DNA from 3 places in the Paenibacillus sp. SSG-1 genome. Region 1 is predicted to be linked to each of the others. Evidence: a T-box and tRNA genes for the amino acid it is inferred to sense, from the RefSeq annotation. Region 1 holds a T-box; the other regions hold tRNA genes.

The links. The T-box of region 1 lies ahead of argS (arginine--tRNA ligase). A T-box ahead of a tRNA ligase gene usually reads a tRNA of that ligase, here a tRNA-Arg.
Region 2: it has a tRNA-Arg gene. The T-box ahead of argS (arginine--tRNA ligase) is inferred to sense a tRNA for this amino acid. The anticodon was not compared.
Region 3: it has a tRNA-Arg gene. The T-box ahead of argS (arginine--tRNA ligase) is inferred to sense a tRNA for this amino acid. The anticodon was not compared.

Annotation. Positions count from the first base shown of each region.
Region 1 covers NZ_MBRK01000001.1:1,520,177-1,530,242, forward strand. Annotated here, with positions in the region: gene BCV73_RS07135 (CobW family GTP-binding protein) at 1-694, shown strand, start outside; gene BCV73_RS07140 (four-helix bundle copper-binding protein) at 772-1,110, shown strand; gene BCV73_RS07145 (OPT family oligopeptide transporter) at 1,278-3,191, shown strand; gene BCV73_RS07150 (PqqD family protein) at 3,196-3,594, shown strand; T-box leader at 3,677-3,927, shown strand; gene argS (arginine--tRNA ligase) at 3,987-5,687, shown strand; gene BCV73_RS07160 (ABC transporter ATP-binding protein) at 5,717-6,670, shown strand; gene BCV73_RS07165 (hypothetical protein) at 6,667-7,377, shown strand; gene BCV73_RS07170 (hypothetical protein) at 7,540-8,022, shown strand; gene BCV73_RS07175 (protease complex subunit PrcB family protein) at 8,111-9,067, shown strand; gene BCV73_RS07180 (ABC transporter permease) at 9,330-10,066, shown strand, end outside.
Region 2 covers NZ_MBRK01000001.1:4,448,352-4,458,417, forward strand. Annotated here, with positions in the region: gene ispG (flavodoxin-dependent (E)-4-hydroxy-3-methylbut-2-enyl-diphosphate synthase) at 1-922, opposite strand, end outside; gene clpX (ATP-dependent protease ATP-binding subunit ClpX) at 1,039-2,295, opposite strand; gene clpP (ATP-dependent Clp endopeptidase proteolytic subunit ClpP) at 2,308-2,898, opposite strand; gene tig (trigger factor) at 3,233-4,561, opposite strand; gene BCV73_RS20675 (hypothetical protein) at 4,703-5,644, opposite strand; tRNA gene BCV73_RS20680 (tRNA-Arg) at 5,905-5,978, shown strand; gene BCV73_RS20690 (Gfo/Idh/MocA family protein) at 6,586-7,605, opposite strand; gene BCV73_RS20695 (sugar phosphate isomerase/epimerase family protein) at 7,647-8,420, opposite strand; gene BCV73_RS20700 (helix-turn-helix domain-containing protein) at 8,558-9,376, shown strand; gene BCV73_RS20705 (carbohydrate ABC transporter permease) at 9,472-10,066, opposite strand, start outside.
Region 3 covers NZ_MBRK01000001.1:4,483,393-4,493,458, forward strand. Annotated here, with positions in the region: gene pstC (phosphate ABC transporter permease subunit PstC) at 1-353, opposite strand, end outside; gene BCV73_RS20810 (phosphate ABC transporter substrate-binding protein) at 453-1,307, opposite strand; gene BCV73_RS20815 (stalk domain-containing protein) at 1,340-2,791, opposite strand; gene BCV73_RS20820 (MraY family glycosyltransferase) at 3,066-4,058, shown strand; gene BCV73_RS20825 (hypothetical protein) at 4,226-4,690, opposite strand; tRNA gene BCV73_RS20830 (tRNA-Arg) at 4,764-4,837, opposite strand; gene BCV73_RS20835 (magnetosome magnetite crystal formation protein family) at 4,978-5,271, shown strand; gene BCV73_RS20840 (hypothetical protein) at 5,552-5,899, opposite strand; gene BCV73_RS20845 (hypothetical protein) at 5,936-6,250, opposite strand; gene asnB (asparagine synthase (glutamine-hydrolyzing)) at 6,518-8,362, shown strand; gene BCV73_RS20855 (LacI family DNA-binding transcriptional regulator) at 8,453-9,439, opposite strand; gene BCV73_RS20860 (GH36-type glycosyl hydrolase domain-containing protein) at 9,539-10,066, opposite strand, start outside.

The sequences.
Region 1 (10,066 bases):
GGGCAAAACCTACCGGCTCATGCAGGAACAGATCCGCTGTGCATCGGCATTGATCCTGAACAAAATGGACAGGGTCACAGAAGAGGAGGAAGGCCAGCTGCAAAGCATTGTTGAACGGTGGAACGGATACGCTGGAGTGTGGAAGGCGGTCCGGTGCCGGGTGGACATCCCGGCGCTGCTTGATGCTCTGGGAGGAGTCAAGGCAGACTGGACTGGCGCGGCGGACAATGAGAGCAAGCAGGCTTCGGAAGAGCTCTTCCCGCAAAATGGCAGGGAGCAGAACGTCGAACCGCACGGTGAATCAGCTTCGGATCATGGCGGGGAATCGCAACCTTTGCACCACCCGCATCATGGCCAGAAATCGCACGACCATGAATCACATGCCCATGAATCGCATGATCATGTTATGGTTTACACCCATTATTTTAAAGGTCCCGTTGAGAGCATGGCCTTTGAACGGTTGATCGCCAATCTTCCGCGGGACGTGTACCGGGCCAAAGGTGTACTGACCTTCAGCGATACGGCCAGCCGCTTCCTATTCCAATATGCCTTCCGGGAGTCCGATTTTATGAAAATCCCCCCGCAGGGAAATGTTCCGGATGTTGCGGTTTTCATCGGCGAGCACTTTTCGCGGAGTGAGCTCGAACAGGCTCTGCTCAGCCTCGAACAAAGCGGGCTGCGGGAGACAGACTGAATTTTCCTGGTTATAACGCCTCCCAAACGGTTAATAGATGTGCAGAGCAATCAATCACGGGAGGTAGATCGATCATGATGAATCAGGAACAACAGTACAAGGATTGTATCGAAGCCTGTTTGCAGTGCATGAATGCCTGTAATGTGTGTTATGTGTCCAGTCTGAAGGAATATGAGCTCGCCATGCTGCGTGAATGCATCCGTCTGGACCGGGAATGCGCGGATATTTGCGATTTGGCGGCGCAATCGATGCTTCGCCACAGCCCGTTTGTGACGCAGATCTGCGAGCTGTGCATCACGGCCTGCGAAGCGTGCGCCGAAGAATGCAGCAAGCACGAGCACGATCACTGCCAAGCATGCGCCGAGGCCTGCCGCCGCTGCGCCGAAGCCTGCCGGCAAATGCTCGTCGCGGCCTGACCGATCATTATACAGCATTGAACGACTGCCTGATTGCCGGGGGATGACCCGGCGGTCAGGCTTTTTTCGTTTCAGGGTTCCACATCCGTCTATGCGATTGTTTTTCCATGGATCCGGGTAACATATGGATGGTTACTACAACCTGTATCGGCAGAAGGGAGAACAACATGGACAAGCAAAAGACCAAGGAATCTTCAAGTTTCATCCCCTACATACCTGCATCCAGAACACTGCCGGAACTTACGGTGCTGGCCGTCATTCTGGGCATCATCCTGGCGGTTGTATTTGCGGCTGCCAACGCCTACCTGGGACTTAAAATCGGGCTGACGGTCAGCGCATCCATTCCAGCCGCCGTCATATCGCTCGGTGTCCTGCGAGGATTGTTTAAACGAAAATCGATTCTGGAAAACAATATCGTGCAAACGATGACAACAGCGGGCGAGGCGGTGGCAGCCGGGGCGATCTTTACCCTGCCCGCCCTGTACATGTGGAATCAAGTCCCGGGCATCGGAACCGTCAGCTTCATCGTGCTCGTCGGGGGATTTTTGGGCGTCGCGATGATGATTCCGCTGCGCCGGCTGCTGATCGTCAACGAGCATCAGACGCTGCCTTACCCGGAAGGCACCGCCTGTGCCGAGGTGCTCATATCGGGAGAAACCGGGGGCAAGAGCGCAAAAATGGTGCTGTACGGATTTATCGCCGGCGGGCTGGTGAAAGCGCTGGGTGATGGCTTCAAGTGGTTCAAGACCGAGATCGAAACCGGCATTTACCGGTTTAAAAACGCGGTCATCGGCATGGATACATACCCTGCGCTGCTTGGCGTAGGCTACATTATCGGTCCGGCGATTTCGGGGCAGATGCTTGCCGGCGGGATCATGGCCTGGCTCGTGATGATTCCGATGATCGGCTTTTTCGGCGGAGGCGCGCAGGCTGTGCTGTCACCGGCCGAAGCACCGATCCCGCAGCTGGACGCCTGGGGCATCTGGGAAGGCTACATCCGCTACATTGGCGCGGGCGCAGTGGCGGCAGGGGGATTGATTACGCTGGTCAAAACCCTGCCCATGCTGTTCAGTTCGCTGGCGGCGACTTTGTCCGGCTTGAGCAAACGAAACGAACAGAAGGTAACGCTTGACCGCACCCAGTTTGATATTCCCGGCTTTTGGGTGACGATCATGATTGCGCTTCTCGTCATTATCATCGCGTTTGCCCCGCTGACCGACGTGGGGATCATTGGCGCGATCGCCATCGCCATTTTCGGCTTTTTGTTCGTAACGGTCGCTTCCCGGATTGTTGGCCTGGTGGGGAGCTCCTCTTCACCCGTGTCCGGCATGACGATTGCGACGCTGCTCATCGTAACGTTTATTTTTAAAATGACCGGGTTATCAGGCATGGGCGGAATGATCGCCGCACTGACGGTTGGAGCGATCGTCTGCGTCGCGTTGGCTGTGGCCGGGGACATTTCCCAGGATTTGAAAACAGGTTACCTGGTGGGCGGGACGCCTTGGAAGCAGCAGGTGGCCATGATGATCGGCGTACTCGTATCCGGCCTGGTGATCGGCTTCATTCTATCCGTACTGAACGAAAGCTACGGACTCGGATCGGAGCAGCTCCCTGCGCCAAAGGCCGTTTTGATGCGGCTGATCGTGGAGGGGATCATGTCGAACAATTTGCCGTGGGAGCTGATCTTTATCGGTGCGGCTTCGGCGGTTGTGTTCGAGTTCTTGGGTCTCAACTCGCTGACCGTAGCGGTCGGCATCTACCTGCCGATTCATGTCAGCACCCCGATCATGGTCGGCGGTATCGTTCGCTGGTTTGTGGAATGGCGATCACGGAAGGACGCCGGATTGCTCAAAGCCAGGGTGGAAACGGGGACGCTGCTGGCTTCGGGCCTGATCGCCGGCGAATCGCTGATCGGGGTGATCATTGCGATCCTGATCTGGCTCGGCGTTCCGATTCCTGGAGACGTTCTGGTCTCCAGCAATGTGCTTCCGCTGGTCGTTTTCCTGCTTGTCGTCGTGATGCTGGCCTGGATCTCTCTCCGGCAAAAGAAAGAGTCCGTCGTGACGAAGCGGGAGGTGTAGCAATATGCTGGTCTACCGGAAAAAGCGGAAGGACGCCGCGGAAATACCGATCAACTTGCTGGACTTGGTTCCGGTGCTGCATTCGAAGGTGAAGTGGGAGAAGAGCGAAGGGATCGTGACGTTGTCCGTGCCGCGGGAGGGGTGGCTGGCCCGCCAGTCGGTCAAATGGCTGAAACAGCCGGCGATCGTCCAAATCCGGCTGGATGCGCTGGGCAGTGAAGTGGCCGCCTGCTGCGACGGTTCCCACTCGGTGGCGGATATCGCAGGCAAGCTCCATGCCCGGTTCGGCGAGCAGGCGGAGCCGCTGCTGCCAAGGCTGGCCAAGTTTATCGAGCTGCTGGAAATGAACGATTTGGCCGAATGCCGACCCGGTGATTCCTGCCAACGGGCACAGGATGCATAAGAGGTAACATGAACAGGCAATCCTGCAGCAGGAAATTGGGGTGTTGCTTTCTTTGCTGTCCTCCGTGTATACTATTGAAAATTGAACGTCATGGAACGGGAGAGTAGTGAAGCGTCAGGGCATCAAGCGAGCCGGGGATGGTGGAAGCCGGTATGCCGCGTCTTCATGAAGCGCACCCGGGAGACGGCCTTTTGAACGATAACCGCAAGATGGGTGCGGAGTAGAGAGGTCCGGTTAGCCGCCGTTACAGGCTTCAAGGGAAACGGATGCCGTGCTGGCGCATGGGCCGTTTACTTAGAGTGGTACCGCGGGAATTCAGCTCTCGTCTCTATATTAGAGACGGGGGCTTTTTAATTTTTGATAGGCGTCACGATATGGAAAGGATGATTGTTATGTTACAGGAATGGATCGCGTCGGCTCTCGAGCCGCATGTGCCGTGGACGAAGCATCAAATGGTAGACCTGCTGGAAATCCCGCCGCAGCCGCAGATGGGGGATGTCGCTTTCCCATGCTTTACGCTGGCCAAAACGTTTAAAAAATCGCCTGCGGACATCGCCAAAGAGCTGGCAGCCCAATTTGACGGGCGAAACGGAATACAGGCGGAGGCCGCCGGCCCTTATGTCAACTTCAGGCTGGACCGGAAGCACTACGAGCAGCAAATCATGGACGAGTTAACAGTGTCGGATCACAGGTCGAACCTGGGAAAAGGAGAAAAAGTGCTCATCGACATGTCCTCGCCGAACATCGCGAAGCCGATGGGCATCGGGCATCTGCGCTCCACCATGATCGGTGCCGCCCTGTACAATATGTACAAACTGGCGGGGTACGACGTGGCCAGCATCAACCATCTGGGAGACTGGGGCACGCAGTTCGGCAAGCAAATCGCCGCATACAAACGCTGGGGGAACGATGAAGCCATTGCGGCCAATCCGATCAAAGAATCGCTGAAGCTTTACGTTCAGTTTCATGAGGAAGCACCCCATGATGAGACGCTGGAGCCGGAGGCCAGGGACTGGTTCCGGAAGCTGGAGTCCGGTGACGATGAAGCTTACCGGCTCTGGAAATATTTCGTGGACGTCAGCTTGAAGGAGTTTCAGCGGATGTACGACCGCTTGGGCGTCAGCTTCGACTATACGCTCGGGGAAAGCTTTTACAACGACAAAATGGATGCCGTCGTGGATCAGCTGCGCGACCAGCATCTGCTCGAAGAGAGCGAGGGTGCGCTGGTCGTGCGCCTGGATGAAGAGGGGATACCGCCTTGCCTGATCATCAAAACGGACGGAACGACCATCTACCCGACGCGTGACCTGGCAACCGCCCTTTACCGGCACGATGTCTTGAAAGGCGACAAGCTGCTGTATGTCGTGGGCGGCGAGCAGAGGCTGCACTTCCAGCAGGTATTTGCCGTGCTGCGCCGCATGGGAGCAGACTGGGTGGATCAATGTGAGCATGTGCCGTTCGGCCTGATGCGCTTTGAAGGAAAGAAAATGTCGACCCGCCGCGGCAAGATCGTTTATCTTGAGGAAGTGCTGGATGAGGCGGTTGCCCGGGCATTGCAAATCATCGAAGAGAAAAACAGCAGCCTCGAACATAAGGAGGAGGTCGCGGAGGCGGTCGGCATCGGGGCGATTATTTTCGGGGATTTGAAAAACAACCGCCTGAACGAAGTGGATTTTTCCCTGGAGGAAGCGCTGAATTTCGACGGGGAGACAGGGCCGTATCTTCAGTACACGTATGCGCGTACCCAAAGCGTGCTGTCCAAAGGACGCGCGGCCGGGGAACCAGAGAGTGGCACGGCCGGGCCTGACCAAGCGGTAAACGGCCAGCTCGGAGATTCCGGATGGGAGCTGCTGAAGCTGCTGACCCGCTTCCCGGACCAGCTGAAGCGCGGTATCCAGAACAACGAGCCGTCGGTGATGGCGCGGTATGCGCTGGATGTAGCTCAAGCGTTCAACCATTTTTACAACAAGGAACGGATTGTCACCGATGACAGCAGCCTGAGGGAAACGAGACTGAAGCTGACGGAGCTGACGGGCGCTTCATTAGCGAGAACGATGCATCTGCTCGGATTAAAAACGCCGCAGCGGATGTGACGCCATTTGTTGAACGGGAGGAGAGTTGGTTGGCTGTACATCAGCAAGGAACCGGCCGGCGGAACACGCCGGCGGAGATCATCCTCCGGCTGGAGGATGTCAGCAAACGCTACGACCGCCGGGTAGTGATTGAGCATATGACACTCGAGATCGCCAAAGGGGAGTGCACGGCGCTGGTCGGGAAAAACGGCTCGGGCAAAAGCACGCTGCTGCGCTTGCTGGCCGGATTATCCCGTCCTACCGAGGGAAGACGGCGGGTGGAGGACGTCCGAAGCCCCACGATTGGACTTGTCGCCGAGAAGTTTCCGGCGCTGCCGTTTACGCCGGGCGAGTTTTTGATGAGCATGGGCATTACGCGAGGGATGGACAAGCGGACCGTCCAGTCGGAAATATCCGAATGGCTCAAGCGACTGGGGATGGATTCGTACAGGGATGTTCGAATGAGCCATTTTTCGAAAGGCATGCTGCAGAAGATCAATCTGGTTCAGGCGGTGATGGGGAAGCCAAGGCTTCTGCTGCTGGATGAGCCTTTGTCCGGGATCGACACCCCCTCGCAGAAAGAGGTGGTCCGCCTGCTGATGGACATCAAGGGGATGGGGACCGCGATGGTCATGTCCGTCCATGAGCCGGAGCTGATCAACCAAATAGCCGATCGCATCGTACTGCTTGAGAACGGAAAGATCGTGAAGGAGGAACGCGGGTTCCGCATAGAAACGGTCCGGTATGCGACGATTCTTTTTCATGGTGATCCGCTGCGCGTCCGCCAGTCTTTAGAGGGGACCGGCGATAGGGAAGTGGCTTGGGTAAAAGAGGGGGCGGAATCCGTGATTCATGTAAGAACGGACTTAAGCGATCATGTGCTGCAGCGGATCCTTAACGGCGGCGGTCATATCGTATCTGTTTCGCAGCACGAACCGTCCGAAGTGGATCTAGGCGAGCTGCTCAAAACTGCGGCGGCTGCCTCAGAAGGAGGAGCGCTATGATCCGTCTCGCTACTTTTTTACTTGCCAGTTACATCCGGTCTTACCGATACTTTGCTCCTGTGGGGAGCATGCTGATTGCGATGATGCTTTTGTACTCCTACAAGCCGAACCCGGTGATGGACAGCTATGCGGTCACTTCCGCATTTCTGTTTGTCGGCGGGGCATGGTTGTCATTCAGCTTCCTGAATCATGCGGGCGCCGTATTGGAACAGCTCAGCGTGATTCACGCAGGGAGCATGCGAAAATATGCCGCAAGCCAAATGCTGGCTCTGCTCGCCGTCATCGTCTTTTTAAGCGCCTTTTTCCTGCTGTATCCTGTGGTGATGAACATGTTCGCCGAAACGGTCAGCGCACGGCAGTGGCTTATCGCTTCTTCCGGGCATTTGGCATTGGGCATGCTGGGCGCAGGCGTCAGCTATTTCTTTCAAGCCGCTTACATCCGCAATATCAGCCGCGCGACGGCGATTCTGCTGATCATCGTCATTTTATCGATTGGGGCGAGGCAGATTGCGGCCAAGCTGCCCGAAGGGTTATCCTGGATCCGCTGGGCCTTCCCTCCGGTGGCTGAAATGATCGACACCCTGATGCGAAGTGATACCGCTCTTCTTATAGGCGTATGGGGAGTAATCGGGTATACGTACCTGTATGCTTTTGCTCTGGCCGCAGCCTATTGGATATTCTCCGCATACCGTGATGCCAGAACATAGGCTGATACATTGGGCTTTTCTCAGAACATTGGAACCGTTGATTTCCTTCTACCCCCGGGTTGTGATTGGGCCGTAAGCACGGTAACATGGAGATAGGTCTGTCCGATCAGGAATTTTTACATAAGAGGTTGAACCTCGGCAGCAGGAGTCAGGAGGAAAAGCATGAAATCAGTCGGTCTACAAGGTATCGAGCAGCAATCGAAGGAACTGTTCGCGTATTTCGGCTTGGCCGTATACTATTCGCAGGCATTGGAGCAGCAGCTGACCAATCTGCTGATGCTGATGAAGCTGTCGAAGGGGGAGGTTCCCTCCGAAGAGGAACTGACCGAGCTGTACCGCCGCAAGCTCAGCAGTTCCCTGGGCCAGCTCGTCAACGAAATCCGGCATCACTTTCCTTTTACGGAAGAAGAGACGCTTCTATTAAAAGAGGTATGGAAGCAGCGGAATTATATCGTTCACGATTATTTCAAGGAACGGATCAAGGAGACGTTCACGCCGAACGGGCGCGCACGGATGATCAGCGAGCTGACCGCTTTTCGGGATCAAGCCCAGGAGCTCGAGCAGAAGCTGCAGGGGTATACGAATGAATTATATGTCAAGCTGGGGCTGGAGAATGATCAGCCGGGAGTTTCCAATCCGCACTGACTCGTCATAAAATAGGCATTCCGGCCTACGGGCATATTGAAACATTTGCGGGAGGTTCCCCGTCAGAGAGGCTGAGGAGGTGATTTGGATGAAAATCACAAAGAAATGGGCTGCGTTCATGGTGGCGGCAGGCTGTCTGGTGTCGGCGTCTTCCGCGTATGCGTTCTCGGATCTGCCGAATAAGCAGCAGGAGGGTATCGCCAAAGCGTTGCAAACGCAAGGGGTCATTCACGGCATTTCCGCGGACCGGTTCGGTCCTGCCGAGCCGTTGACGGCAGCCCAAAGCGTGCAGATGCTGGTGAAAGCCATGAAGCTTCAGCCGGATGCAGGTGCAGCGAACGCCGGGACGCTGGCGGTTCCATCCACAGCCTGGTATGCTCAAGCAGCCGAAACGGCGCTGGATCACGGGCTTGTGGCATCAACCATCGGCAGCTGGAACGACAAGGTCACAAAGGAAGAGTTTGCGCAGATGCTCTACAAAGCCGTCACCGCTACTGGTGACTACCCGCTGATCAAAATGTACGTCACGGTCCAGGACGAGAACGACATGGCTTCCGGATCGCGGGAAGCCGTCCAGTTTCTGCTCCTTACCCACATAGCCGAACTAGATGCGCAGCAGAAATTCCATCCAAGGGACAACATCACCCGGATGGAGGCGGCGGAGATGGTCTATCACGCCATGAATTTCGTTGCTTCGCATCAGCCGGTAAATCAGCCGGAGAACGATGACCAGGTCGCTGTCAGTGTAGAGAAGGTGAACGACCAGGTGAACCGGATCGTCCTTACCAAAGAGGACATGCCGAATCCGGGATACGGCCTCAAGATCGACCGGATCGAATTCGTCTCGGAAGGAAAGGCGGTCGCCTATTACACCGTCACGAAACCCGCCCCCGGCATGATGTATCCGCAGGTCATTTCCACGGCTAAGGCTTCCTTTTACATGGACAGCAAAATTCAGGTCAGCGTCAAACAAACCGGCGGCGGCCTCGGTACAGGCATTTCCCTGAAGGGATCGCTCGAAGAGATGCCTTCCGTTACCCAATAAACAACGAATCGTATCGTCCGCACATCGCGGTGATACTCTGGATCCCCCTGCTTTCCGGACTACCGGAGACAGGGGGATTTTTTTGCGGCTGAATCAAGAATAGGAGTATTCCGGTTAAAAGTATCATTTTTCGTTGACGAGGCAAATAGTATCGCGGCACCCATCCCGTTTACAATGTTGGCAAGGGGGGAAGAGAATGTCGCAGCTTGCGAATAGCGTGCCCATCACCGAGAGGAGGAAAAAGCGGGGATTGGCTTACCGGATGCTCAGGCAGTGGGATATTCAGCTGATGGTCATACCGGCGCTCATTTTGATTTTTATTTTTTCATACATACCGATGTACGGCGTACTGATGGCTTTTCAGGACTATAACATTTTTAACGGGTTTTGGAACAGTCCGTGGGTGGGATTCAAGCATTTCAGCATGTTTTTTCATGCACCCGAGTTTTGGACGATTCTGCGCAATACGATCATCATCAGCCTGCTGAAGTTTGGTATCGGGTTTCCCGCGCCGATCATTCTGGCCCTGATGCTGAACGAAGTCAGGCAAATGTTCTTCAAAAGGGTGGTTCAGACGATCAGCTACCTCCCGCACTTTCTGTCCTGGGTGATCGTAGCCGGGTTTGCCATGTCGATCCTGTCCACGGATAACGGCAGCCTGAACATCCTGCTGCAGAAGCTGCATTTGATTAAGGAGCCGATCGGCTTTTTGGGACGGGCGGAATATTTCTGGGGCATTATCGTCTCGACCAGCGTTTGGAAGGAGATCGGATTCAATTCGATCGTGTATCTGGCGGCGATCGCAGGGATCAACCCCAGCCTGTATGAGGCGGCGTCCATCGACGGAGCGGGAAGGGTCAAGCAGGTATTCATGATCACAATCCCTTCCATTATGCCGGTGGTCGTCATCTTTATGATCCTGGCGATTGGCAATCTGCTGAGCGCCGGCTTTGAAGACATTCTCCTGCTCGGGGCAAATCCGGTGCTGCGGGATGTGGC
Region 2 (10,066 bases), 2.9 Mb from region 1:
CTTCGCCCGGACCGTTGACCGCGCAGCCAAGCACGGACACTTTAATCGGCACTTTCAGCTGGGAGATGTAGGCTTCCACTTCGTTGGCGATGGAGAACAAGTCGATGTCCAGCCGCCCGCAGGTCGGACAGGACACGAGCGTTGCGGCGTTCGAGATCAAGCCGAAGGTCTTGAGCAGCTCACGCGCCACTTTGACTTCTTCCACCGGATCTGCGCTCAGGGAAATACGCACGGTGCTGCCGATGCCCATCGAGAGCAGGGCGCCGATGCCCGCCGAGCTTTTGATCGTACCGGAGAAGAGCGTTCCCGATTCGGTAATACCAAGGTGCAGCGGATAAGGAATCACTTCGGCCGCCTTACGGTAAGCTTCGATGGCCATCGGCACGTCAGAGGCTTTCAGAGACACGATAATATCGTGGAAATCGAGCTCTTCCAAAATGCCTATGTGATATAGGGCACTTTCCACCATAGCTTCAGGCGTCGGATACCCGTATTTCTCCAGCAGGTGAGCTTCGAGCGAACCGGCGTTGACGCCGATCCGGATCGGAATCCCGCGCTCTTTACAAGCTCGGACGACCGCTTCCACCTTCTCGCGGCTGCCGATATTGCCCGGGTTGATCCGGACTTTATCGATGCCGTTCTCGATGGCTTTCAGCGCCAGCTGGTAGTTAAAATGAATATCCGCAACGAGCGGAATATGAATGCGTTTCTTGATCTCTTTAATGGCTTCCGCCGCTTCCACATTGTTGACCGTTACCCGGACAATCTGGCAGCCGGCTTCTTCGAGCCGAAGGATTTCCGCCACCGTGGCTTCCACGTTAGCGGTCTTCGTCGTACACATGCTTTGGATAATGACTTCGTTGTTACCGCCAATCGTCAAATTACCGACCTTGACCGGCCGTGTGTCTTGTCTCAAAAACATGATTGTTCTCTCCCATAACGCCAAGACTCCACCCCGTCCCCGCGAAGCAAGCGGCAGGGCGGAAGTGGAGAATCGGCACCTAAATTTGGGAAAATGGCATCTGTTTTACAATCAGATTACGCACTTTCCTCTTGTTTTTTATCTTTTTTGCTGATCAATTCCGGAATCATCTTCTCTTTGACAACCTGCTCCGTAATGATGCAGTCCTTGATATCCTCGCGGGAAGGAACCTCATACATTACGTCCAGCATGATGCCTTCAATGATGGCCCGAAGTCCGCGGGCACCCGTATTGCGTTTGATCGCTTCGCGGGCAATCGCTTCAAGGGCTTCCGGCTCGAATTTCAGCGTTACGTTATCCATTTCGAGCAGTTTCTGATACTGCTTCGTCAGCGCGTTCTTCGGCTCGGACAGAATACGCACCAGCGTCTTCTCATCGAGCGGCTCCAGCGTCGAAATGATCGGCAGACGTCCCACGAATTCAGGGATCAGCCCGAATTTCAGCAGGTCTTCCGGCAGAACCAGACCGAGGTATTCACCCGGTTTCAGATCTTTCTGGTTGTCGGTACCCGCGTTAAAGCCGATAACTTTCTTGCCGATCCGGCGCTTGATCATTTGCTCCAGGCCATCAAAGGCACCGCCGCAAATAAACAGGATGTTCGTCGTATCGATTTGGATAAACTCCTGGTGCGGATGCTTGCGCCCGCCTTGTGGCGGAACCGAAGCGACCGTTCCTTCCAGGATTTTGAGCAGCGCCTGCTGTACCCCTTCACCCGATACGTCACGGGTAATCGAAGGGTTCTCGGATTTACGCGCAACCTTGTCGATTTCGTCGATATAGATAATGCCGCGTTCGGCTTTTTCCACGTCGTAATCGGCTGCTTGAATCAGCTTCAGCAGGATGTTCTCTACGTCCTCACCCACGTACCCGGCTTCCGTAAGGGAAGTCGCGTCGGCGATAGCGAACGGAACGTTCAAAATTTTGGCCATCGTCTGGGCAAGCAGTGTCTTACCCGAACCGGTTGGACCCAAAAGCAGAATGTTACTCTTCTGAAGCTCGACGTCTTCAATTTTGCTGCCGGTATTGATCCGTTTGTAGTGGTTGTACACGGCAACGGACAGCGATTTCTTCGCTTGTTCTTGACCGATGATATACTGGTCCAAAATATCGCAGATTTCCTTCGGTTTCGGAATATCCTTCAGATCCAGCTCTTCCTCATGTCCGAGCTCTTCCTCCACGATCTCCGTGCAGAGCTCGATACATTCGTCACATATATAGACACCGGGGCCAGCAACAAGTTTGCGCACTTGCTCCTGGGATTTCCCGCAAAAAGAGCACTTCAGCTGCCCTTTTTCATCGTTAAATTTAAACATGTAAACACCCCTTTAAGATTTAATCGGTGAAGTGAGAACCTGGTCAATTATGCCGTATGCTTTCGCTTCCTCCGCGCTCATGAAAAAGTCACGATCCGTATCGCGCTCAATTTTTTCAAGGGGCTGACCCGTGCGCTCCACGTAAATTTGATTGAGCTTTTCCCTGGTTTTAATAATCCAGCTCGCATGGATTTGGATGTCGGACGCCTGGCCCTGAACACCGCCGAGCGGCTGGTGAATCATGACCTCGCTGTTCGTCAGCGCAAAACGCTTGCCGGGTGCTCCGGCCGTCAACAGCAGGGATCCCATGCTCGCCGCCATACCAACGCAAATCGTGGATACATCAGGCTTGATAAACTGCATCGTATCATATATACCCATCCCCGCTGTGACAGAACCACCCGGTGAATTGATATACAAATGAATATCTTTCTCCGGATCCTCCGCAGCCAGGAACAATAATTGAGCTATGACGAGATTGGCAACATCATCATCAATCGCACTGCTCAGGAAGATAATGCGGTCCTTGAGCAATCTGGAGTAAATATCGTACGATCTCTCGCCTCTATTGGTTTGTTCTACAACCATAGGTATCAGACTCATGTGTCCAACCTCTTTTCCATGTAAAAGATGTGATGCGTGCTTCAATCAAGTTTACAGCACTATTCTAACATGTTCAAAGCACGATGTCATTTTTTCACTCCACACCATTTAATACAGTGTATGAGTCTTCTAACAATTATAACCCGAAACGGACTCTTGAATCGAATATGTATGGAAACAAAGCATCCATTTTCATGCAAGATTTAGATATAAATGGATACTTTTAGTTAAAAATAAGGCACGCAAATGAATATACGTGCCTTATCTCTCTATAGGTCCCTTATGTTAGCCTCCGCACTTAGATCAGATGCAGATGACCGCGTCCGTTTCCTTCTTATTTTTCTTCAGCAGTTTCAGCAGCTTCTTCGGCTGCTTCCACTTCTTTGCTGTTCTCAACCAGGAGATCCACCGTTTTGCGAAGGGAAATTTCTTCGCGCAGGCTTCCCAGCGAACCGTTTGCTGTAAGGATGTTGCGGATCTCGTCAGCCGTACGCTTGTAAGATTCAGCCATCACTTCCAGCTCTTTGTTGATGTCTTCCTCAGTTACTTCAATGTTCTCTTCTTTGGCGATTTGCTCCAGAACAAGGTTGTTGCGAACGCGTTTTTCGGCATCGTCCTTCATTTGCTCTTGCAGATCGGCCGTCGTTTGGCCAGAGAAGCTGAGGAACATTTCAAGGTTCATGCCTTGATTGCGCAGACGGTTGTCAAAATCACGCATCATGTTTTGAATTTCGCTGTCAATCATCGCTTGTGGAATTTCCACCTCGGCGTTGGCGGCAACTTTGTCTACGACAGCTGCTTCCTTATTGCCTTTGGCTTCTTGTTCCTTGCGGGCCAGGAGCTCTTTCTTCAGGTCTTCCTTGTACTCGGCGAGCGTTTCGAATTCACTTACGTCTTTAGCGAATTCGTCGTCCAGCTCAGGAAGCTGCTTGCGCTTGATTTCATGCACTTTCACTTTGAACACGGCTTTCTTGCCGGCCAGTTCTTCCGCATGATATGTCTCAGGGAAAGTCACTTCCACGTCTTTGAAGTCGCCAGTCGCCATACCGACAACCTGCTCTTCAAATCCAGGAATGAACGTGCCGCTTCCCAGTTCCAGAGAATAACGCTCTGCTTGTCCGCCTTCGAAAGGAACGCCGTCAACAGATCCGTCGAAGTCGATCACAGCGACATCTCCGTTCTCGGCAGCACCTTCGTCGATAACAGACAGTTCGGCATGACGTTCTTGCAGACGCTTCAGTTCAGCGTCAAGCTCTTCGTCCGAAACCTCAACCTTCTGTACCGGAACTTCCACGCCTTTGTAGTCGCCCAAAGTTACTTCAGGCTTAACCGTTACTTTCGCTTTGAATTTGAACACTTCGCCTTTAGCAAAGTTGTCAATTTCCACTTCAGGACGGTCTACAGGGAAGATGTCCGTTTGGTCGACAGCTTCTGTGTATACTTCAGGAAGCAAAATGTCGATTGCGTCTTGATACAGAGCTTCGACGCCATAACGGGCTTCGAAGATCGGCCGAGGCACTTTACCTTTACGGAAACCAGGCACGTTAGCCTTTTTTGCTACTTTATTAAAAGCTTTGTCGAGGGCTGCAGCTACGCGGTCTGCTTCCACTTCAACTTCAAGAACGCCAAGGTTCTTCTCTATTTTTTCCCAGGTTGCTTTCATTTTATGCTTTCCCCTCCAAAAATAATTCACATGTACTTAAGTTATCAGCACGCACAGAATAACCATTATAGTATAAACAACATTGCCGTGTTTTTCAAGGGCAAGCCCTTGGCAACTCTTCAGGTAAACGTTTCCGATCGCCTACTCCTGCATGCCGGCCGACACGAACTGCCTGAAGCTTCGATAAGCCTGCTCAAAACGGAAGCGCATCGTGTCCGTGATCCCGTACATCGCCCGGGACTCCTCCTCGTTGCGGCTGCCTGTGAGGCTCTCAGTGACGATCTGATGCAGGGCAGCCGCCCAGATGTCGATCGTCGTGTCGTCCTCGTCAAGGATCGACCGGTAATCCTCCGTCCCATAGATCGCCATAATAAACTGCGACCACAGCTCCTGAGCAAAATAATACAGCGTCGGCTCCTGCACTTCGGTCTGCGCAGCCACGCGCTCCGTTACCATTGCCACCTGCGGCGGAAACTCCTCCGGCGTTAAGGGCACCGTCTCCATATCGACGCTTACCTGCTCCTGTCCGCGCTTAAACTGCACTGTGCCCTGCATACCGCGCTTGCGCAGCGTTTGAAGCACCCTGAACTGCAGCAGCGGATGAAGGCGAGCCTGCATCAGCCACCCCACCAGCTTGTCGTCAATATCCGAGCCTTCCAGATAGGACAGCTGCTCGAGAGCGAGCATGGTCTGCTCCGATAAAGGCTCTTCCATGGCGGTGTGCAGCAGCTTGTCGGCGTAATGCTGGTCTTCGGCCAGCTTGGCCCGCACGTTCTGCCGTTTCATTTCTTCCTCATCGGGCTCCTCCTCATGCTCATAAGAGTCCAAGCCTGCGCCGTGCCCGCCGCCGTGATTCATATATTGTGGAAAAGCGGCTTCCAGCCATTCCAGAAGCGCCTGCCATTCTTCATAATGCCTCTCATCCTGCCCTTGGCACTGCAGCAGGAAACGCAAAAGCTCCATCGCTTCCCCGTACCGTTCATTTTCCAGCATGACGGTCAGCTGAATCTGATAGAAGTCGAGCGTCTTTGGAAAAAGAATGACGTTGTCCTTCGCTGGGGAAATATGTTCTTTAATATGTATTCCCTCCTTTCCCCGTGCTTGTGCAAATAATTGTTGATTATAGCATACCTCTTTCAACTTGAAAAAAAACATGTGAATGGACGGGGAAACCATTCGTTCTATGAAAAACGTATAGAAACCATTAATAATATAAACGGGGATTGAAACAACTTTTTTCTCTTGCCCTGAGAACAGATGAGGGGGACTATGAGAAAGGAAAGAAAAACATGTTGATGTTATTCCAAATATATGTTATGATCTTTCTTGCTTGAATTTTTCATGTCCCAGTAGCTCAGCTGGATAGAGCAACGGCCTTCTAAGCCGTCGGTCGGGGGTTCGAATCCCTCCTGGGACGTAAGAAAGCTCTCCTTATTGGAGAGCTTTTTTTAGTTCCAGAAGGGAATTGAGAACCCCTACAGGGGTTCGTCGAAGCATAGACTTCGTTAGCATCCGCTCCGCAGTCCGCCCGCAGGGCGGTATCCCGAGCTGGGACGTTTGGAAGCTCTCCTTATTGGAGAGCTTTTTTATTTCCAGAAGGGAATTGAGAACCCCTACAGGGGTTCGTCGGAGCATAAACATTGATAGCACCCGCTTCGCAGTCCGCCCGTTTGGGCGGCATCCCGAGCTGGGACGTTAGAAATCTCTCCTTATTTGGAGAGATTTTTTTAGTTCCAGGAGGGAATTGAGAACCCCTACAGAGCTTCGTCGGAGCATACGATACGGTAGCATCCACTTCGCAGTCCGCCCGTTTGGGCGGTATCCCGAACTGAGACGTTTGATAAGCTCTCCTTGTTAGAGAGCTTTTTTTGGTTCCAGAAGGGAATTGAGAACCCCTACAGGAGTTCGTCGGAGCATACGCACCGATAATCTCCTCTTTTATAACCTTCCCCACCCATTCGCTCAGCTGAACACAAAAAAGAAGACCCCAGGGTTACCCCAAGGTCCTCTCTATTCCATGCTTGTTACAGCTTAACGATTTTGCCTGTGTCCTGCGATTCAAACGCGCCCAGGATGACATTCAGGGAACGCAGACCTTCTTCACCGGAAATTTGCGGCGGCGTGTTGGTCAGGATCGATTCCACGAACGCGTCGATGACTCCGCTCGGTACTTGCTTTTCGTTCGTCGCCATGGCGCCGACTTTGTATGTCTCCACTGTGCCGTTGGTCAGCTCGACGATCACCTCGTCGCCTTCAACGGTTCCGATCTTCATGCAGCCGTTTTCGCACCAGAGCACCGTACCGTTGTCGCCGGAACGGTAGTGCGTCCAGCTCGCCATCAGCGTACCCACAGCTCCGCTCTTCATGCGAACGATGCAGGTCGCATTGTCGTCCACGTCCGTACCTTCTTTATGTACGGTACCGATAAAGCCGGCGACTTCCACGATCTCATCGTTCAGCAAATAGCGGATGAAGTCGGATTTGTGCACGCCGAGGTCGCCCATAGCGCCCATGATCGCTTCATCCTTGCGGAAGAACCAGCTGTCGCGTCCGTCGACGCTCCAGCTTTCCGGACCACCGTGGCCGAAAGACGTGCGGAACGTCAGCACTCTGCCGAGCTTGCCGGAATCCAGAATTTCTTTTGCCTTCACGTGCGGAGGCATGAGGCGCTGATTGTGGCCGACCATCAGGAAGACGCCGTTTTTGCGGGCCGCTTCGATCATCTGCTCCCCTTCTTCCTTCGTGGTCGCCATCGGCTTTTCCACCAGGACGTGCAGCCCGGCATTCGCTGCGTCGATGCTCATCGAAGCGTGAAGGTAGTTCGGCGTACATACGCTGACTGCGTCAAGCTTCTCGTTCTTCAGCAGTTCCTTGTAGTCGGTGTATGCTTTGGCACCGTATTGTGCCGCCACTTCTTCAGCGCGCTCCTTGAGCGGATCCGCAAAAGCAACCAGCTCCACGTTCGGGTTCGCTGCGTATTCAGGAATATGTCTGCGCTGGGCGATGGAGCCGCAGCCGAAAACCGCTACTCTAATTTTACTCATGGATATAAATCTCCCTTTCTTCAGCTCTAATCTCAATCACATTAAAATTGGTTCAGGTAGTTCTGTTTCAGCCAGTTCATGCTGTTCTCCACACTTTGCAGCGGAGGATTCTGGCACACGTCCTGCTCGACGATCAGCCACTGCGTACCAGCATCGGTAGCGGCCTGAATGACGCCCGGCAAATTCACGTCCCCTTGACCAAGCTCAAGCGTCTTCATGTTGCCTTCGGCATCCCTGCTGAAGTCCTTCAGGTGAAGGAGCGGCAGGCGTCCGGCATATTTCGGGATATAGGTGAGCGGATCCTGTCCGGCAAACTGTACCCAGCATACGTCCATTTCCACTTGAACAGCTTCAGGCGAAGTGGAGGAATACATAGCGTCGAATACAAACTCGCCGTCAATCTTGTCCGCGAATTCAAAATCGTGATTGTGATATCCGAAGGTCAATCCTTGTTTGCGCGCCTCGGTACCCACTTCCTCCAGGAAAGCAAACAGTTCCTTCCACTGCTCGATGTTCTCCCGGTCTTCCGGTGCAACGTAAGGACACATCATGGTTGTCGCGCCGATCGTTTTCAGGTAATCGATCTCTTTCTGCAGGTCGGCCCGAAGCAGATGCAGGCCCACATGAGCGCCGATCGCTTGAAGACCAAGATCTTGAAGAAGCGTTTTCATTTCTTCGGCAGGAATGTCACCGTATCCGGCAAACTCCACACCTTCATACCCAAGCTCAGCCACTTTGCGAAGCGTTCCTCGGAAATCCTTAGCCGTTTCATCACGAAGCGTATACAATTGCAAGCCAATGTTCAATTTTTTCATAAAAAGGGCACCTCGTTTCCCAATAAAATGATTGCTCTATCTGCTACTATCATACATGCAAGTAAGCTAAAATGAACATAAACAATATGATTGCAACATGAACTATTTGCTTGTTTTTTGAGAAAGGGGAGCACATGATGGAAGCCAGGCTGCTGATTTGCGATTACTCCTACCATTTCCAGCAGTTCAGCAACAGCCACCGCGCGGGCTTGACGACCTATTTGTTCCGGCTGCAGACGGAAGGATCCTGCACCATATTCTGCAACGGTACCGATTACCATGTCCAAGGCGGGGACCTGCTGCTGCTGAAACCGGGAGACGAATACGAGCTTATGGTGCATGAAGATGCCGGCGGGGGACGCGTCTCGAGCGGGGATTATTTTCTGTTTTGCGAAGGCGGCTGGATCGATGCCTGGTGGAGCCGGATGAGCCGGCCGGTTGTCAGCCGGATTGGCAGCGACGATCGCCTGCTCGGTCTGTGGAGGCAGCTGCTGCTAGAAAAAAGGCGCGGCCTGGAGGGGGAGAACGTGGAGCTCACCGGTTACCTGCTGCGAAGCTTGTGCCTTTGCCTGGACCGGGCCATCACGGAGACGAAGCCGGCGAACCGCACCGCTTATACCGCGCTGAGGCTGAAGCGTTTCGTCGAGGAGCATGCCACCGTTACCTTTAAATTGGAGGAAGCCGCCGCCCATGTTGGCCTGAGCCTGTCCAGAGCCGTCAAAATCTTCAAGGAGCAGTACGGCAAAACGATGATCCAATACGCCTTGGAAATCCGGCTGAACGCCGCCATCGAACGGATGAAATACAGCACCATGACCCAGGAGGAGATCGCTGAAACCTGCGGTTTTGCCAGCTACTCTTACTATCACCGCGTGTTCCGCGGCACCTACGGGATGTCGCCGGCCCAATACAGGGAGAGCTTCGCACCTGACGCCAAGCCGCAGCCGGACAAATAAACGGTTATACCAAAAAGCAACCCGCCCGGTATGAACCGTTGACGGATTGCCTGATTTTACGCGAGCAGATTGTTTTCGATCATGGAACATCCACCCTATCCTTTGGTGGAGCCGGCCACCATGCCCTTCATGATTTTCTCCTGAAGGATCAGATAGATGACGATCGTTGGAAGCACCGCGATGGCCATCGCCCCCATCGTCAGGCTGTAATCCGTGCCGAAACCGTCCGAGAAAAGGGACAGGCTGAGCGGCAGCGTCTTCAGCGCCTGCGTGTTGATAAAGACGAGCGCAAAGGAAAAATCGTTCCAGAACCGTAGAAACGCCAGAATCGAAATCGTCGCCACGATCGGCGTGCAGAGCGGCAGGATCATCCGGCCGAATATTCCCCACCATCCGCTGCCGTCGATCATCGCCGCCTCTTCAATCTCTTTCGGAATCGAGGACATGTAGGCCATGGACAGAAACACGGCGATCGGCAGCTCAAACGCTGTATAGGGCAGAATGAGCGCACCGTAGGTGTCGAGGAGACCCATGTTTTTCATCATGATAAACAAGGGAACCAGCGTGCTGTGGATCGGAATCAGAAGACCCATCGTAAACAGCACGACGACGACTTTTTTTAACGGGAACGAAAATCTCGACAGCACATACCCCGCAAGCACGCTGAGCAGGACAGTCAGGATGACCGCC
Region 3 (10,066 bases), 3.0 Mb from region 1:
ACCGCCAGCCCGACGGATACCGGCACGGCCAGCACAAGCGTAAGCGCCGTCAGGGACAGGGTGTTGATGATAAACGCGGCTGCACCGTAGTGCTCCTCTTCCGGAGTCCAGTTAAAGGAAAGGAAGAAATCCGCAAAAGAGATGTCGCGGAAGGTCAGAAGCGCGGTTTTGCCGATAAAAAAGATCACCAGGCCCAGCACCAGGCACAGCGCCAATATGCTGAACCAGAAATAATACGTAAACATGCGGTTGGTGAAACGGACCCTGGCGCTGCGGCTGAACCTGCGACGCTTCGCGGGCGGGGTCAGCACCTGACGTTCCTCGGGCACGTACTGCTGCACGGGGGTGCTCAAACTGGCTCTCCTCCTATAAAGCGGCCAGCCCCATCAGTATTTGAGGGCTGGCCGCGATCATGAATATGGCTTGGCTTGGATCAGCTCAATCCACTTGCCTTAACGCATGGCGGAAATCGGAATGAATTTCAGTTTTTTCAGGGAACCCTGCTGGAATTTCGCGCTTTGAACATACTCGATAAATGCTTTGGTAGCGCCGGTCGGCTGGCCTTTGGTCATGTAATATCCGTATGCCCAAATTTTGTAGCTGCCGTTGATGACATTGTCCGTTGTTGGCTGCACGCCGTTATAGCTCAGCGCCTTGATGTCGCTGTTTACGTACACCAGGTCGATGTATCCGATGGCGTTCGGCGTTGTGGCTACGGCGGTTTTCATGTCGCCGCTGGAGCCGACTTCCTTGTAGTTTTTGGCCTTTTTGACGATGTCGCCGCCAGCCAGCGCTTTGGCCTGATAGTTGACGCGGGTGCCGGAGCCGAAGGCGCGCGTGATGACGACGATGTCCGCGTTGTCACCGCCGACTTCTTTCCAGTTCGTGATTTTGCCGGAGAAAATCCCTTTCAGCTGTTCGGTGGTCAGGTTGTTCACCTTCACGTTTTTGTTGGTGACTGTCGCAAAAGGAATGACGGCCACCTTGTTCGCTACCTGGCCTTCAAAAGCCTTGAAGCCCGGTACGTCCATGCTGGCGTCCCAGTCGCACGCCCCGATGTCGGCAATGCCCTTCTTCACAGCCTGCGGTCCGGTTACCGAGCCTTTGCCGGAAGCGGAGATTCTGACTTTCGGATTGATTTTCTGGAATTCCTTGGCTGCCTGAAGCGTGAGCGGAAGCAGCGCAGTGGACCCGTTAATCGTAATTTTGCCGGAGATGCCGGAGGCGGCGCTAGCGGAGCCGACCAGAGTGGTTACCGCTACCAGGGAAGTGACGGCAGCCAGCGTTAATTTTTTGAACAGTTTCATCGTTTATTCTCCTTTTCGGTTAAGAACCGCTTTTATTTGGTAAGCTGAATGGTCTTTCCGCCTGTTATGACTACAATCCTGCCGTCCTCGATCAGCGCGATCCGGCTGCCGTCCGCAGACACCGCCAGCTCGCTGACGGTTCCGGACGTGCTGTAAAGCTGCGCCTGGCTGCCGCTGTCGATCTTCAGCACTTTCGTGCTGCCGTCGGCGGCGATGCCCGCTGCAGCAAGCGTTCCGGATGGCCCGGGCGCAATGACCGTCACATCGATGATGCTCGCCAGGTCCTGGACGCTGCCGCCTGGGCCGATCACCTTGATGACGTCCTTGGCAGTGACGCTATCCGGATCGGCGCTCAAATACGCCGCTTTGCCGCCATCCAGTGCGACAGGATACAATTTATTGTCTTTAGCGGTTGTTAGCTGAACCGGTTTAGCTTCTTTATCCGTGAGGTCCAGGGAATACAGCTGCTGGCCTGCGCCTGAATAGTCGATGCTGAGCGATTCTTCCGTACTGTCCTTATCGCTGCTGGCCACGCCGGTCACATTGACGATATAGACCAATCGTTTGCCGTCCGCGGACAGGCTCACGTCGGACTTGTTCTCCACTTTGTCGGCCAGCACTTCGGTCACCTTGCCGTCGCCGACATTCATGTAAGATATTTTTTCCTGCTTGTCGCCCTGGATGAAATAAATCCGGCTGTTATCCGCCGACCAGGTCAAATCTGTCTTGACGGAAGTGTCGGAGCCGAGTTTTTGCGACAGCCCGCTGGCAAGGTTCATCAGGTAGAGCTGGCCGGCGTTATCGGTATAAGCTCCCCACTGCCCGTTCGGGGACACCGCCAATTCCGCAGCATATTCGTCCGTCGAGATCACCGTGCTGCCATAGCTTGCCGGGTCCAGTTTAACGATTTGGGCGGACTCCGCGTCGTCACGGCTGGCAATGATTTGCCCTTGGGCGTTCCAGCGTACCGAAGAATAGCTTCCTTCCGCTCTTTGAACCGTCAATACCTGCTGCGTCTGCCCGCTGCCTGCGATCCATTCCCCGCCCAGTGCTTCCACGAGCGATTGAATCTCTACGTAGGTTTTGCCATCTTGAAGCAGAGGAGCGTTCGTAAAGGCTGCGGCCTCTCCATTCAGCTTATAGGACTTTACTCCTGCCTGCAGCTGAACGACGCGTGAACCGGTCGCATCCTTTATCGTGACGATCCCTTTGGCGGCGCTTGCGCTTGCCCCGAAAGCCTTGACGATGTCTGACACGGCTACCAGGTACGCCTGGTTGAGCTGGACCGCATTGACGGAGACGCTCGCGCCGTTCACGCTGAGTTCCACCTTGGCCGCTTTCAGTTTTGGCGACGTCATCTTTGCAGCCTGACCCGCAGATGATGATTTTGCAGCGGAAGCAGCTTCTGCCGTTCCTCCGGCCAGTACGGAAGTTACAACCGCAGAGGCCATGAGTACCTGAAACATTTTATTTTTCTTCAACATCGGCTCACCCTTCTTCTATTAGCATAAGTGCTATAGACCTATTTTCTACTAGAATTGTAAAAAGCGGTTGATTGGAATGTTATGGAAATATTAAATATTTTATCGTTGTATTTTGCAAAAATAGCGATTATTCTAGTTAAAAATACAAATGCTACATCTATGTAAAATGAACTAAAGAAATAAACGCCTAATTGAGCCGCTTTACCAACTATTTCGATAATAAACTTTAGTTCAATCTATTTAACCCTATCCGAAAACCAACCAGAGACTTTGAATGAAACGACAGCAAATTGCAAAGCTAAGTATTGGAGGCCTGACCATTGTGTATGTAATTGGATTTATTGTGTCGCTTGTTATCGTTTTGGCTTTGATCCCTCCTTTAAGGAAGCTCGCGATCCGGGTTGATTTCGTCGACCGGCCCACCCATCGCAAAATACATAAGGAACCCGTACCGCATCTGGCAAGCATCGCCATCTTTCTCGGCTTCATGGTTCCCTACATCGTTCTCACCGGACACTGGGACAAGGAAATGGCCGGCATTGTGGCCGGCTCGCTGCTCATCCTCGGCATCGGCATGATCGATGACTGGTACAAGACGAAAGGCAAGGATTTTGCCGCTCTGCCCAAAACGCTCGTGCAGGTAGGCGCTGCGGTGATCGTCTATTATTCAGGGATCTCATTCGAAGGGATCACCGTTCCGTTCGCCGGCCATATGGTCGTGTTTCCGGAGTGGCTGCAGTTTATTCTGACGATTCTGTGGATCTTCGGCGTCACGACGGTCATCAATTTTATGGACGGGCTGGACGGGCTGTCCGGAGGCGTGGCCGCCATTTCGGCCTTGACGCTGTTTATCGTTGCTATTGCCAAAGGCCAGTCCCATTCCGCGATCATGGCGGTGCTGCTGGTCGGGGTGACGCTCGGTTATTTGAGATACAACAAGCCGCCCGCCAAAATTTACATGGGGGATGCAGGCGCGACGTTTATCGGGTTCATGCTCGGTATCATCGCCCTGGACGGAGCCTTTAAACAGGTGACCGTCATTTCCATTCTCGTGCCTGTGCTGGCGCTTGGCGTGCCGATCTTCGATAACATTTACGTTGTAATCAAACGGTATCGGGACGGCAAGCCGGTGTACAAGGCCGACCGAAGCCAGCTCCATTATCGGCTGCTGTCCTGGGGGCTGAGCCCGAAGCAGGCGGTCGTGTTCATCTATTTGCTCAGTGCCTGCCTGTCATTGTCCTCGATCATCCTGATGTTGATCAGTTAGCGTGGACCTTCCGGCTAGGCGTGGTTAACAAGGAAGTAAGCAGGAATCGTTCGATGGGAGCGATTGAAACTCAATGACAAAGGGGCTGCCCACCGTCGTGCATGACACGACAGCATGGGACAGCCCCTTTTATATATGGCTAACCGGCATACCCTATTTAGATCGATTTAGGCTTGAGAAGCGGATTGAAGGGCACGAATGGACAAATCCAGCTCCACCATGCCGCCCGGAAGGTCGCGCGATCCGGCAATCACCCAATTTACGGCCAGTGCTTTTTGCAATGCAGCCAGCTGCTCCAAGGTGAGCCGCAGCCCGTGAATCACGCCATCGCCAACCTCAAAGTCTTTTTCCTCATCCAGGCCAAAACGCTGCACCAGCCAGTTTTTCAGCCCGTTCCGCGTGTTAAACGTCATGCGGTAGCCTTCCGTTGCCGCTTGGGCCAGCGGCTCCCCGTGTTCCTCCGAGTAGCCGAACAGGTTGACATAACGCTCGCCCTCGAGCCCTGCCTGGATAAACGGCTCAGCGTCCTTTTGATGGACAGCTTCAGCGATGGCGGCCGCAGACAGTCCGGCCCGCTTCGCCTGCTCGATCAGAATTGCGGTCCACTGTGATACTTTAATACCTTGATTCATCCGGTCTCTCTCCCTTCTTGCTCCACTTGCTTATATCTAAAGAAAAAGCCCTCAAGTGAGGGCTTTCCTTGTACGTCCCAGGAGGGATTCGAACCCCCGACCGACGGCTTAGAAGGCCGTTGCTCTATCCAGCTGAGCTACTGGGACTTGTTATGTAATAAAAAAAGCGAATGCGTTATTTATTATACCGCATTTAGCCAATTTTTCAAGAGGAAAATGAGAAAGCCGATTGGCGGGAAATACTATGGGTAATAACTTAACAAAATAAGTTGTAAAGGAGCATTTCCATGCGACAGTTGTTATCTTCACTTTCCTACTTCAGCATATTTTTCGCCCCGTTTATCCTGCCGGTGATCGTATGGATCGCCGTCCGGGACGAATACGTCGCCAGGCATGCCAAGCGAGCGCTGCTCTCGCATCTGCTGCCATTCATTGCGGCCGTACCGCTGCTGTTTTTTACTTTGGCAGCCCACCATGCCGGCTCGATCCTGGGATATATCCTGCTGTTCTGCGTTATTTACTTCGGCACGTTCGTCTACAACATCGTGAAAGGCATTCAGGTGCTTCGCGAATATGCGTGAAGCGTGAACAGCAAAGAACAGCTGAACAAACCTCCAGGGATATCCCCGGAGGTTTGTTCATGGTTCAAGGAGGTTACTGGTTGCCAAAACGTCTTGGGTTATGGGGCACAGCCAAATTTCTCGAATTTCTGCTCGTCACTCCACCCGCAAAAGCGTTTTGTCGGGCGTACTTGCTTCTCTTGCCTTTTTTGTTCGTGAAGTCCGCCATTTAGCTCACCTCCCCTAAACCATAGTATGGGGCGGGAGTCTGCCTCCTATGTTTCTTAAATTATGGCTGCGTTTACTTTGCGAACCTGCTCCGCAGATCCTCCTCTATGTTCCCAAAAGAGATCAGATCGCGCAGGAACAGATCCCGCTCCTCGTCGGCCGTCAGAAAAAAGCTGCCTTCGAACGCCTGCATCGTCACATCGATATACGCCTGATGCATGCTGTTGTCGTACCAGTCGAGCTCTGTGTCGGCATCGTTGCGGATCAGCCGGATCAGGTCGTAGCAGCCCGGCGTCTGCTCGGCCACATAAGCCAAAAGCGCGGGATCGCCAACCGCCCCTGGCAGCACGCCGATCTCGGCGCAGCGGACCCCGTCCAGTTCCGTCATCCGCCGCACCTTGGCATCCTTAATATAATACATGTTTTCCTCCTCTCCCGGTCAGCTTGAATTCAGAAATCAAGTATAACCCAGCATTTTGTTCTCCGTCAGATGCTGGCGCGTTTCTGCCGTGCCGTATTCGTATATTTTCCGGTACAGCTTGTTCAGGCTCTCCGTGTACTGCGAATTGACATCATCCTCCGGCGTATCCGGCCATGGAAACGTATAAGCCAGGAAGGAGTCTTCGGCATGCTCCTGCATATCCTCCATCATCTGCTGCACTTCCCTGGCCTGCCCCACCGTGCAGTACATCACCAGCTCATAAGGAGCGGCGCCTTGTTCGGCAAGAACGCTTCTGCCGTGTACCGATACATAAAAATGCTGCTTATCCATGTCACATTACTCTCCTTTGTAAAGATCACAGAAATTTATAAGTTTTCAGCGGAGCTGAACCATTCCATGATCGCAAGAAAAACATCCGCTAAATGCGGCCTGCCTGCTGTAGAAGTACGTCGACAGACACGTTTTTCTTACACTGCCTTTCCTATAGTTTTCGTTAAAGGACAGACATTTTATGCCCCGATTCGGCATATAACTGTATCACTTTGGCAAACAGAAAGGACAGCGAGTGGACAAACGACAAAGAGAGGATGACCCATCATGTGCGGAATAACCGGTTTTATACAATGGAGCGGCGACTTAACCCAGGATTCGCAGATCCTTGTCAAAATGACAGAAACGATGTCGGATCGCGGACCGGACGCTTCGGGAACATGGATCTCCAATCCATGCGCCTTCGGCCACCGCCGTCTGAGCGTCATTGACCCCGAAAACGGCGCACAGCCCATGATCGTTCATGATGATGATGATGTGTATGCGATTTGTTATAACGGGGAGCTATATAACGCGGCCGAGCTGCGGAGCGAATTGGTCAAAAGAGGACATCACTTCCGGACCCATTGCGATACGGAAGTTCTTTTGGTTTCATACATCGAATGGGGGCCGGCCTGCGTGGACCGGTTCAACGGCATTTTTGCCTTTGCCATCTGGGACAGCGTCCGGGAGCAGGTGTTTATGGCACGGGACCGCCTGGGCGTTAAGCCCCTGTTCTACGCCTACATCGACGGCACTTTAATATTCGGCTCTGAGCCCAAAGCGCTGCTGCAGCATCCCAAAATGGAGGCCGTGGTCGGCCCGGAAGGGCTCGCCGAAGTGTTCATTATCGGCCCGGCGCGGACGCCGGGACAGGGCGTCTATAAAGACATGAAGGAGCTGCGGGCAGGGCACGCGATGATCTTCAGCCGCGACGGGCTCCGCAGTTACGCCTACTGGCGTCTGGACAGCCACATTCACGAAGACAGCGTGGAGGAAACGGCGGCCAAGCTGCGCGAGCTGCTGCAGGATACGCTGGAACGGCAGCTGGTTTCGGACGTTCCGGTCTGCACGCTGCTGTCCGGAGGGCTGGATTCCAGCGCCCTGACGGCCCTTGCCGTTCAGTATTATAACCGGACCAACCAAGGGCAGGTCCACACCTACTCCGTCGATTACGTCGGCAATGAGAAGCATTTCAAATCGCATGCCTTCCAGCCGGGAGCCGATGCTCCGTTTATCCAGCGGATGGTGGAGGAGCTCGGAACACAGCACCATTACATCGAATTTGATACCCCCGAGCTCGTAGAATCGCTGAACGCCTCTACCCTGACCCGGGACCTGCCCGGCATGGCGGACGTGGACGGCTCGCTCTACTTATTTTGCCGTGAGATCAAAAAAGGGGCGACGGTAGCCGTCTCCGGCGAAGCGGCCGACGAAATTTTCGGCGGCTATCCCTGGTTTCACCGCGAGGAAATGCTGAATTCCGGCACGTTCCCTTGGTCGGTCGCACCCGACATGAGGGCCAGCCTGCTGTCTCCCGAAATCCGCGAATGGATCCGTCCGCTGGATTACCTGGGGGACCGTTACGCCGATGCGGTACGGGAGGTTCCCAAGCTGCGCGGCGAGACCGGCCAGCAGGCCAAAATGCGGGTCATGTCCTATCTGAACATCACCCGCTTCATGCCGACGCTGCTGGACCGCAAGGACCGCATGAGCATGGGCGTCGGCCTCGAAGTACGCGTGCCTTATTGTGATCACCGGCTGGTCCAGTACGTGTGGAATATCCCTTGGGAAATCAAAATGACCGGCGGACGGGAAAAGGGCATTCTACGCAAGGCACTGGAAGGCGTGCTGCCGGACGACGTGCTCTACCGCAAGAAGAGCCCGTATCCGAAAACCCACAATCCGGATTTCCTTGCCGCCGTCAAGCAGCAGATGCTCGACATTCTGGACGATCCGTCTGCCCCGATCCTGCCGCTGATCGACAAAAACAAAATTCTCGAGATCGCCGCTTCCCCTGAGGCGTCCTCGAATCTGCCATGGTTCGGCCAGCTGATGTCGGGGCCGCAGCTGTTTGCTTACCTGGCCCAGGTCAACAACTGGTTGAAAATCTACAACGTGGCCATTCGTTAACGTAAAATGAACATGCAAAAAGGGTATCCGACAGGCTCTAGTCAGCCGGATACCCTTCTGTTTGTTTACCGCGGTGCATGCGTGCTTCATCTATCCCACGTTAACCTGCCGGGCGCTTTTTCCGACAGATTCCCCTTTGATCAACGTGACGTAGATGCGCTCATGCTCCACTTCCTCACCCGATAAAATTTTGATCAGCTGCTCCGACGCCAGCGCCCCCCATTTCCGTTTGGAGTAGTTGATGGTCGCCAGGCGCGGCTGCATGTAGCTCGTCAGCTCAATATTATCGAAGCCGATCAAATGCACATGCTCCCCGATCCGGTAATCGGTCTCCGCCAGCCGGTTGCAAAAACCGATGGCCATTTCGTCATTGAGGCAGAATACGGCCGCCGGGCCGGTATACTCACCGATGACCCGTTCGGCGGCGCGTTCCCCTCCGCTTTTCTTGAAGTCGCCGGGGATCTCGATCCACTCCACATCTTCCGTGCGGTCCGCAACCATTTTGACCGCCTTCATACGCTGAATGGAGTCAAACGAGTCATCTGGTCCCGTCACGATGTAAATCTTCTTGTGGCCCTGCTCGACCAAAAATTCGGTGGCCAGCGTAGCCCCTGCCTTATTATCCAGCAGCACCTGATTGATGTTGGGATGCTCGAGCTCCCGGTCCAGCACGACGATTTTGTGGTTCCGCTCGGCATATTTGAGCAGCTCGGCGTTCGTGAACGCATGGTCCAGAATGATAGCTCCGTCGATCATCCGCTCCGGAAGCATCCGGTGGGCCTGCTTGCCGCTGCATACGATCAGGTCGTAGCCCTGGGCGTTGCAGACCTCCTTCATCCCGTCGAGCAGGTCGCCATACACGTCCCCCTTAAAATCCGTCAGAAATACCCCGATGATCCGGGACTCCCGCTTCTTCAGCGATCTCGCGGCCGCGTTCGGCACATAGTTCAGTTCCTTGGCGATCGCCAAAATTTTCGAGCGGGTTTCATCCGTCACCTTGCTGCTGCCGTTCAGGGCATATGATACCGTCGATATGGAAACCCCGGCTTTTTTAGCGATATCCTTAATACTAACCAATGTTCCTCGCTCCCCCGTATCAAACCATTGCTAGGTCCAAAATTATCCATATTCCAGTTCTCATGGAAAAGGGCGATCCGTGAAGATCGCCTTAAACTGCTACATAAAAATCTCAACCACATTGTGGCCGTCCGGCTTCATTCCCTGCTCAAACACGTCCTTCGAAATCCGCAGTCCGCCCTCGCGGTACGGATTGCTCACCGCCGAAGCTTCCAGCTCCCGGCCGTTCAGCTTCACGCGGCGCTCGCCGGTGCCGTTCAAATGGTAAATGAAGGCCACGTCCTGACCGTCGTAGCGGAAGTCGAAGCGCAGGCCGTCCAGCTTCTGCGGCAGCACCGGATCCACGATGAGATCCTGCTGCTCCTGGCGGATGCCCAGCGCGTTCGAGATCAGCTGATTCATGTAGATCCCCGGGCCGCTGGAATAAATACGCCATCCGCCCTTCACCTGCACGCTGCCGCTGCGCAGCTCATCAAAATGCGCCTGCGCGTCATAACGCGTGTTGAACTTGCCGTCGGAGCTGCTGAAATAAGCGTTGCTTTGACGCAGCTCGGCATTCGGCACGACATTGCGGATGCCGACCGGGTTGATCACGTTCAGGCCGTTCCATACATCATCCGCATGCCC